DNA from 3 places in the Halalkalibacter sp. HAAS-P014 genome. Region 2 is predicted to be linked to each of the others. Evidence: predicted binding sites of a transcription regulator. Region 2 holds the regulator's gene; each other region holds the start of a gene.
The links. Region 2 encodes Rex, which represses fermentation and respiration genes when NADH is low (regulators of the CRP and FNR family bind a similar motif). Its sites were predicted from a motif close to TTGTGAAATATTTCACAA; they were not measured.

Region 1 (3,288 bases), on a different contig from region 2:
CGAGTGGTGATGTCGTTGATATGTCAAACAGATTTTGGACCGGTCTTTTAAAAGATTAGAAGCTCTTATGAGGAAAAAGGCGCAACCTAGCTTAGGTAATAGTTACACCTTTAAGGTCTACGTAGAAAAGATGATCCATATATTTTCTATTAAGGAGGTTGTTGCTATGGCTATCACTAGGTGTGCTGATTGTGGTTGTATTGAACACAGTGACCGGAGAGAGTGTCCTTATTGTGAACGAACTTTGTGTGGAATGTGTATGGAAAAACAAGTGAAAATATATGCTTGGAATGGCTGCGCTTCATGTTGTATTGATTTTCGTAAACTAGCACACAATTAAATGATATGAAGGGGACCAACAATGGATGAGGTTGGTTCTCTTTTTATACAACGATAACAGACAAAATATGGGGATGTCTGAAATGGAATACTTCTCCTTTTCGCACATCCCCTAAAGCTAGTTAAAATTTAGTACACCTTGTCACCATTAAAAATGGAGTTTTTAACGACGACATAATCTACATTTCGAATAGAGTCTAATTTTTTTCCACCTGCATAAGAAATAGAGGATTGAAGATCTTCTTCCATTTCTTTTAATGTATCGTCAAGGGATCCTTTATGCTCGACATACATCTTTTTACCTTCTACATTTTTCTTTTCACCTTTTTGGAACTCTGAAGCTGAACCAAAATATTCTTTATATAGCTTTCCATCTTTTTCAATCGTTTCACCTGGTGATTCTTCATGACCGGCAAATAATGAACCAATCATAACCATCGTTGCCCCGAAGCGAATTGATTTTGCTATATCTCCATGAGTACGAATACCACCGTCAGCAATAACGGGTTTACTTGCTGCTTTTGCACACCAACGTAGTGCAGCTAATTGCCAACCACCAGTACCAAATCCAGTTTTGATTTTCGTAATGCATACCTTTCCTGGTCCGATTCCTACTTTTGTCGCATCTGCTCCAGCATGTTCTAATTCCCTTACTGCTTCTGGAGTTCCGACATTACCTGCGATTACAAAGGATTCCGGTAAGTGTTTCTTAATAAATTGAATCATGTTAATTACTTGATTAGAATGTCCATGTGCGATATCAATCGTAATGTATTCAGGTGTGAGTTGTTCCTCTGATAATTGTTGGATAAATTTGTATTCTTCTTCTTTAACCCCTACACTAATAGATGCAATTAACCCACGTGAATGCATGTCTTTAATAAAAGATTGACGCTTCTCTGGTTCAAAACGATGCATAATATAAAAGTAATTATTTTCAGCTAAATAAATGGCGATTCTTTCATCTATAATCGTCTGCATATTTGCAGGTACGACAGGCAGTTTAAATGAATGCTTACCTAATGTTACGGTTGTCTCACATTCAGAACGGCTAGTTACAACACATTTTGCTGGAATAAGTTGAATATCTTCGTAGTCAAACACATTTTCCATCATATACACCCCTAAAAACGAATATTTAAGATCAAATAATATAAAACGTTCGCCCATTTGGTAATTTACATCATTTTCAGCCGTATGTCAAAGTTTTTTTTATTATTTGTAAAAGAGAAAGGATTATGTTGAGTATTTATTAAAATTCTTTTGTCAATGGTTTGTAACCAAATTTGTGAGTTGTATCACAATTTTTAAGCTTGTTCTTTGTTAACCTATGAAAAAGGGGGTAAGTGAAATGGAATTTTGTCATATGGCAGGAAGTGTGTCAGAGCTATGCAGGCCACTTCAACAATTAAAAGATGAACATCGTCCTTTACGAACAAAAATGGAAAGTCTTTATAAATTTTCTCTATCTATAGAGAGTGTTTTATCAGGTGAAGATAGAAGACAGAAAATAGTGCAATTGCGTGAAGGTGTAGTCGAGTTTGTTAACGAATTAGACCCACATTCGGAAAGGGAAGAAGGAATCTTGTTTCCAATGGTGGCAAACTATATCGGAAGAGATTCAGGTCCTATATTTGTGATGGAATATGAGCATGACCAAGCGAAGGGCAATTTAAGAGAATTTTTAAAAGTAACAAATAAGATTACAGATTTTCTCTCGCAAGAAGACTCAAAAGCGATTACGAATTTGTACAATGAAGCTTATTTGACCTTAAAAGAACATTTCTTGAAAGAGGAAGAAGTATTGTTTCCAATGGCAGAAAAACTTCTTACAGATGAAGAAAAACAAATGTTAGAGAAGCGTATACAGGTTGTTTAATAGTAAAGAGGGAGCACGATTAATAAATCGTGTTCCCTCTCTTTTTATCGTGAATAAAAAAATAAAAGTTGTTTGTATTTTTGATATGAAAACCAATATATAAAATACGTTTTTATATTTACCTTTCCTAAAATTCCCTATATAATGAATTTTGTGTGAATAAATCTTACAAAGTACTTGATTTTTATTGTGGATTAGGGAGGGCTTTTTTGGAATGACTATGCAAAAAGAGAAACTCAAAACGACCGTTGAAATGCAAACGGGTTTCAGCTTTCCAAAGTATATAAGTAAAATGAAAGGGCTTCATGCCCAAGAAAATAAGCGACAATTAACAGATTCATTTATATCTGCAGTTGGTGGTTTGATCGCTATTACGACTGTTAGTCTTATTGTAGTTACTCTTGGATATCCAATGGCCTTAGGTCCAATAGGAGCAAGTTGTTTACTCGTGTTTGTGGCTTATAAAGGGCCTTTCTCTCAGCCTCGTCATATATTAGGTGGACATTTTTTGTCAACGTTAGCAGCTTTAGCTATTTGGGATGTATTTGGACGATCACATGTGACAATTGGAATTACATTAGCCGTTGTTGTATTGCTAATGGTTTTTACAAAGATGATGCATCCACCCGCAGCAGCAAGCGCAATCGTTGCTATAAATACACAAGTAGGGTGGGGGTTTTTAGGGGCAATTTTTGTTAGTGCAATACTAGTCGTTATTATTTCTGTACTATATAATAACTTGTTCAAATCTAGAACTTATCCACAAAGGTGGATGTAACTTTAAATCTTTACTATATTTTTTAACATTATGTAGGTGGCTATGGATGAAACAAATCCATAGCCTTTTCATTTTTTAGTATATATTCGTGTGATAAATGTTTCTCTTTTTCTTGGATATTCTAAAAAGAGAACTAATAAAGGAGTATCACATGTCTACTGATGCCTTAATTATGGGATTTGCATTTATCCTCATTCACCTATTTGCAAACACATTAATACCTTCGGAGCGAATTCAGCGATTAAAGTGGTTTTCATTTTCGGGAGGGCTTGCTGTATCCTATGTTTTCGTA
Region 2 (3,288 bases):
ATACCCAACGATCTCCACCGTAGCGTCCTGCATTTGCACCTGCTACTAAAATGAACATCGAAATCATGATCATCCAAGGATTTGTCGAAATTGTTCCTGCAAACAAGAATGACATGTTCATCACGACACCGAAGAATGCTGCTGCTGAAGTTAGTACACCTAAAATGAGTCCTAATCCTACCAATACTTCTCCCCACGCTACAACTACACTAAATAAATCTGCATTCGGAATAGCGAAGGTTTCCAAGAATGTTACGTAGTTCGGATAAACAAGCGCTTCTCCATTCACTACTGGATTTGCTACTGATCCTTGTAAATATCCACCTGCATTAAAATCTCCTGTTACTTTGCCCCAGCCTGCTGTTAACCAAGCCCAACCTAAGTAAACACGTAAGAATAACCATAAACCAGCTATATATTTGTTTTCTCTGAAAAATTGTCCAATCATTATAGAAATCCTCCTTTTAGTATTGCTCAACTCTTCACAAATACTTGTGAATGTTTTCACAACCTTGTTATAACCATAGTATAAAACATCAAAACAGGCTTGACTACCCCACTTGGCTAGTTGTCAAACTTTGTTCACTATTTCACAAACGGTAACTAAAAAAGAGTGTTGCCATTGTTGGCAATCACTCTTTGCTCGCTTCTTCTCGTTCTCTCTCTAACCGTTTAACTTTTCGATACGTTAAGTAAGAGACCCAAATACTAAATTCATACAGCAGTAATAACGGCAGGGTCACCATTAAATGAGATAAAATCTCTGGTGGTGTTATAAAACCAGCGATTACAAGTAAGATAAAATAAGCAAATTTCCTAAATTCGGTTAATAAAGCCGGAGTTAAAATTCCTAACCGTGTAAAAAACATCATGATCACTGGCAGTTGAAACAACAATCCAAACGGAATTGTTACTTGAAATAAAAATTGAAAGTACTCATTTATACCATATTGTTCGGTAATCCCTAATCGTTCAGATAAATTCCCCATAAACTGTACGATAAATGGGAATAGCACAAAATACGCAAAAGATAGCCCCGTTAACAGCAAAATAAAAGCAAACGGAATATAGGCAAGTGTTGCTTTTCTTTCTTTCTCATGGAGTCCGGGACTAACAAAAGCCCAGAGTTGATATAAAATGATCGGAAAAGTAATAATAAGTGCACTCGCAAACGCAAATGTCATAAAGACCCGTATCGGATCTGTCATTTTAAATGCATTCATCGGTAAATCTTGAGCTGTAGGTGTGCTTTGTAAGTAAGTGATTAATGGTGTAGCTAAAAAAAAGCCGGCAATAAGAGCCACAATGAAGAAGACTAAAGTTATCATAATTCTTCGTCTAAGCTCCACTATGTGGTCCATTACCGACATGTCTCGTTGTTCCATTTATAGCCCCTTCCTACTTAGGCTTTATCGTTATCTTTTTTCTTATTTTCATCTTCATCTGCTAAGCCTTTTGTTGCATTCTTAAACTCACGTAATGTATTTCCAGCAGCTTTTCCTAACTCTGGTAACTTCTTTGGACCAAAAATTAATAAAGCAACGATCGCAATTAATGCGATACTACCTGCGCCTAAACCACCCATGGGTAGCACCTCCTTGTCCTAATTACTATTATAGAGCGTGTTAAAAAAGATAGCAATGACTCCTTATGGTTGGAAATTTGTACATGCTATCTAAGGTACTTCTAGTAGGCTAAAACTTGTCCCATTTTAATAACCTTTTATACCGGGTAATGCTTTAAAAAATACACTAATGCTTGTAATTCAACTGAAAGGTCAATATGGTGGACGCGTACCGAATCTGGTACATCAAGTCTTGCTGGAGTAAAATTTAAAATGCCTTTTATCCCTGATTCTACTAACTGATCAGCAATCTTTTGTGCTGCAGCTTGTGGTACAGTTAAAATAGCAACGGTTACCTCAGGGTCCAGGACCTGTTTTAAGTCTTTTAGATGGTGGATGGTTACTCCACCTACTTCCTCACCTATTTTAGTCTCATCCACATCAAAAGCCTTCACAATGTGTGTATTATTATTCTTTGAGAAATTATATTGTAAAAATGCAGTTCCTAAATTTCCAACACCAACTAGAATAACCTTCGTTAACTCATCATGATCAAGTGTTTTTCGAAAAAAGGAAAGCAAATAATTCACATTGTAGCCATATCCTTTTTTTCCAAGCGCACCAAAATATGAAAAATCACGTCTAATTGTTGCTGAGTCGACTTTTACGGCCTCACTTAATTCTGTTGATGATACTCTTTGTTTTCCCGAGGCAGAGAGATTCTCCAAGAACCGATAATAGAGTGGTAATCGCTTTGCTGTTGCCTGTGGAATCTTGGTTTGATCAATTTTCATCTATTGCCTCCCTCCTATTATCCTTTGTATGGCTTTAAGAATAACGTTATTGTACACTATTTCACACAGTTTGTAATCGTTTTACAAAACTGTTCATTAAGTTGTTGAGAAATCTATTCTACGATACACTAAAGGGAATAAGCAAAAGATTTATTTTTCCTATTTTTACTTGAAGCTATATATACTGAAATGTCATCTAGTCTAAATAAAGCAATACAGAATTAACTTTAGTTAGTTAGGAATGAAAATCATGATTATTTTACAATGTATAAATATTTCTAAAGCATTTGGGGTTGACCCCATCTTAACAAATATTAAGCTTGATATCCAAACAGGAGAGCGCGTGGCCTTGGTTGGTCGAAATGGTGCGGGAAAATCAACCCTCTTAAAAATCATTGCTGGTCAAATTTCTCATGACAGTGGGCAAGTTATGATGCCAAAAGGAATGAATCTAGGTTATCTAGCACAAAACACAGGTCTTGAGTCTGAATTATCGATCTGGGAAGAGATGTTAACCGTATTTGCTCCACTTCGGAAAATGGAGCAACAAATCCGAGATATGGAAATGCAGATGTCCGACCCAGATTTACTTCAAAACAATCAAAAATATGAAAAGCTTTTAAAAGAGTACGATCAACTTCAACTTTTGTTCAAAGATAAGGGTGGGTACCAATACGAAGCTGATATTCGTGGTGTGCTCTCTGGAATGAACTTCGCAGATTTTGATTACGATACAAAAATTGCAACGTTAAGTGGCGGCCAAAAAACAAGACTTGCTTTGGCAAAGCTATTGTTAACTAAACCGGACCTCCTTATTCTCGATGAGCCTACTAACCATCTTGATATCGCAACGCTTACGTGGCTTGAGCAATACCTAATCGGTTATAAAGGGGCAATTTTAATCGTTTCCCATGATCGTTACTTTCTCGA
Region 3 (3,288 bases), on a different contig from region 2:
CGAACACGGTCGTTAAGCTCTTTTGCGCCGATGGTAGTTGGGGGCTTCCCCCTGTGAGAGTAGGACGTTGCCAGGCAGTAAAACACAATCCAATAGGGTTGTGTTTTTTTATATGTAGAAATGTTACGCTCAAAAAGTTGAAGATATCTGGACTGAAGGAGCAGCGTCTTCTTCAAATGAACCGATGGATACATCATGAGACAGCATCTTGAAATACGTCATGTCCCCAAGTGAGACAAAATGTTTCTCTTCTTAGACAGACTGAATATCCCTCGTAGGAGAGAGAGTGTGAGCAAGGAAGTTGCTAAGCAGAATAAACATAACCCTACGGATAACGGGTTCAGGAGAGAAAATAACAACTATCATTTGAAGGCTTTAGATGATTTATTTTGTATATGATATAGCTCAGCCTAACTATTCAACATACGTAAAATCGGTCTTAATGTGTTTCGCTATATTTAGTAATAGAGTATTCCACCTTTTTCTGTGGGGACTTGTTGATATACTTTTTTATAGATGGGTTCCCTCTGCCTCCAAAATCCTATGCAAATCGATAATAAATCAATAAAAATGTACTTAGCACAAATAAAAAGTTTAGAAAAACAAATATCATTTGGTCCAATCGGGTTTTATGCATTTTAACTGGTGGATGATAAAAGGATATTCCTTCGATAATAAAAATTATTAAAACAATATGAATCATCCCATGTCCCACTATTTCAGTGTAGCCAAATATGGTCGTTGTCAGGATAAATAAAATGGTTACTACAACAGCCAATAAACGGTTGAGAATACCAACGACTAATAGGTAACCAACGACGAATTCAATAAATGCTGATAGAACAACAAATAGTTCAGGGGCAAAGCCAAAAGTAGGGACGTGATGGCGCTGAATAATATCGATAGCCATAAAAGGGTAAACCCATTTTTCTACTGCAACCCAACATAAACTTAAACCTGTTCCGAGATAAAGAAATGGAAACCCTGCCGTCTCCCATTTTGATCTCCCAACCAATAAAACACCGATAATAGCAAGGTAATACCCATAGTCTAGCATATGAAACCAACCGGAATAGCTCCAAACATGAATAAATAAACCAAGCAATAATATGGAAGCTATTTTTGTTGCATAGTGATAAGGAATTAATAGTAAAACAATAACCGTGTACATAAGAACCGTTTGCCAATTATGGTGGATAGTAAACTCAGGTGCAAACATCGTTCTATTAAGAACTTGTAAAATTAATGCGACAGCTGTACCATATTTTAAAATATAACGAGAGTACTTCCGATACCCATCTAACTTCATATCGATTGTGGAGACACCGGGAATCTTCATCAAATGTGTTATGAATTGAGATATTATCGCTAAAAAAAGAGCAATTAGTAAGGATAACATTATGAATTCTATTGAAAGGATTTGTTCAATAGGAACCTTTTCTGGTTCTTGCTCCGTAAACCATTTTACATGTGCGTTTGCAATAATTGGTGAAAAACAAATTAAGCCAAATAAAAGAATTGAATTGCATTTCTTCATTGGATATATCCCTCCTTTTTGTAACAAAGTTCAAAAATTAGTATCCCTTAATAAGTAGCCGATTATGTTGTCGTCCACTGAAAAAAGACTAAAAAAAGCCCATAGATGGGAAAATGTCGTATTGACGCATTAAGGGTATTTTTCGTTGTGAGCTCCAATGTTGAAACCTCACTAAAGAAAATAATTATATAAATAAAAAAGAATGATCCCATTCCATTAGTTATTGGTTAAGGAAGTATGAAATACCAAATGAATATATCGAAAAGGCTTGGGATGTTAGTGATGATGAATTGATAAACTCTGTTCACAATTTTGGGATAACAATAATTGAGGAGTTAGAAAGAGAATTACTAATATACATTGATGACCTCTTAGTTTTGGATGTTGAAGGGAAGTGCGATAATCCATTATAAAATGTTACTCTATTAAAGTAACGGGTGCGATGCTTCATCAAGAATTAGCGCTCTTTCTTTATTGTACTAACGGAGCAGTTTTGTTGAGTAAGAACTTTTAGTCAGAATAAAACACCTCCCATTAACAAGAGGTGCTAATTGGTTAATTATTTGTCTTTTGCAAGATTTTTTCTATTTGGTGCAAGTGGAGGCTCCTCTAACCACTTATACTGCGTCATTATATTGAACCATTCTTTTGTCACCATCAAGTTTTTCAATATAATCTCTTCATAAGTTACTACAAGATCTGTTCGCATTGCGGATGCAAGTCCTGTTCCATGATATGCTTGTGAGGTTTGCAATAGAAATCCAATATGATACAACATCAACTTATCTGAAAAAGGAGAATCCTGAGAAGTTGTGATTTCGGATTCCCAAGACATTGGTACAGGCAGATTATCTTTCTTTAATATACTGCTAAGTGCTTGAATTTGGTTATCTGAGTTTTTTTGCGTTGACTCCAAAAATTTTCTTACTTCTTTAGATTGAGCAACTTGGCTAAATGAAATAGAAAGAGTTTTCTCCAATATCTTCTTTTTCAAATTAAACGAAAGACTAATAATTTCAGTCGCAGCTAAAGGTCGTTTGTCCCCAAAGTAGCCATCTAAAAATTGTTGACCTGAAATAAATTCAGGAGTTGCTTCAGGATAAAAGTTAGGGTCTCTTTGAAAATGTCCCTTTTCTAACAGTAATTCTATCGTTTGATGATACATTCTTTTTCCGTCATTATCGCACGAATCATAAAAATATCTCAAATCCTTTCTTACAGAGGCGCTAAGTGATGTTGTGTGTCCCAATAAACCATGTAATGTCATAATGTGTAAATAGTGTAAACAAAAAATGTCCGAAAACAATCTTTTTGTCCCTTTATTAAGGTCTGAATCAGTAAACCCAATGGGTACAGGAAATCCCTCATTTTCAATAAACGTAGCTATCTGATTTTTCTGTTTTGCAAATGTACTTATCGCATCCTCAAATAGAATTCTTATTTTTTCATCTTCTATAATGGATAACATATACTTGTTTATAACATCAACAGCTGTACCATTAACATATTCTGCCCACAAAGTCCCTATCTCAGCAGATGTGAGCTTTAAATCCTCTTTATCCATAAAATCACCTCATAAAGTATATTTTACTAATTAGGATAGAAATATAATCTTTTTAAAAATATAAAGGAAATGTAAAGTTTGAATTCTTGAGAATTATTTATATAAGTATGAATGTGTATTAACTAAAAAAGGCAAGCAAAATACATGGCTTGCCTTTATCGTAAACAATGTACACAAGGTAATACTT

Region 1: AC1FXZ_RS04710 (hemerythrin domain-containing protein) is a predicted target of Rex. The motif match lies at 1,626-1,643, and genes of this name have one in related genera.
Region 3: AC1FXZ_RS18500 (DoxX family membrane protein) is a predicted target of Rex. The motif match lies at 1,556-1,573, and genes of this name have one in related genera.

What each region holds. Positions count from the first base shown of each region.
Region 1 is NZ_JBWQTV010000005.1:187,132-190,419, forward strand. It holds gene AC1FXZ_RS04700 (penicillin-binding transpeptidase domain-containing protein) at 1-59, shown strand, start outside; gene guaC (GMP reductase) at 469-1,452, opposite strand; gene AC1FXZ_RS04710 (hemerythrin domain-containing protein) at 1,691-2,218, shown strand; gene AC1FXZ_RS04715 (HPP family protein) at 2,433-2,996, shown strand; gene AC1FXZ_RS04720 (hypothetical protein) at 3,148-3,288, shown strand, end outside.
Region 2 is NZ_JBWQTV010000030.1:35,583-38,870, forward strand. It holds gene AC1FXZ_RS20875 (DoxX family protein) at 1-448, opposite strand, end outside; gene tatC (twin-arginine translocase subunit TatC) at 633-1,385, opposite strand; gene AC1FXZ_RS20885 (twin-arginine translocase TatA/TatE family subunit) at 1,403-1,585, opposite strand; gene AC1FXZ_RS20890 (redox-sensing transcriptional repressor Rex) at 1,723-2,358, opposite strand; gene AC1FXZ_RS20895 (ABC-F family ATP-binding cassette domain-containing protein) at 2,609-3,288, shown strand, end outside.
Region 3 is NZ_JBWQTV010000023.1:129,502-132,789, reverse strand. It holds partial or broken rRNA gene rrf (5S ribosomal RNA) at 1-76, shown strand, start outside; gene AC1FXZ_RS18500 (DoxX family membrane protein) at 542-1,537, opposite strand; gene AC1FXZ_RS18495 (DUF3231 family protein) at 2,097-3,101, opposite strand.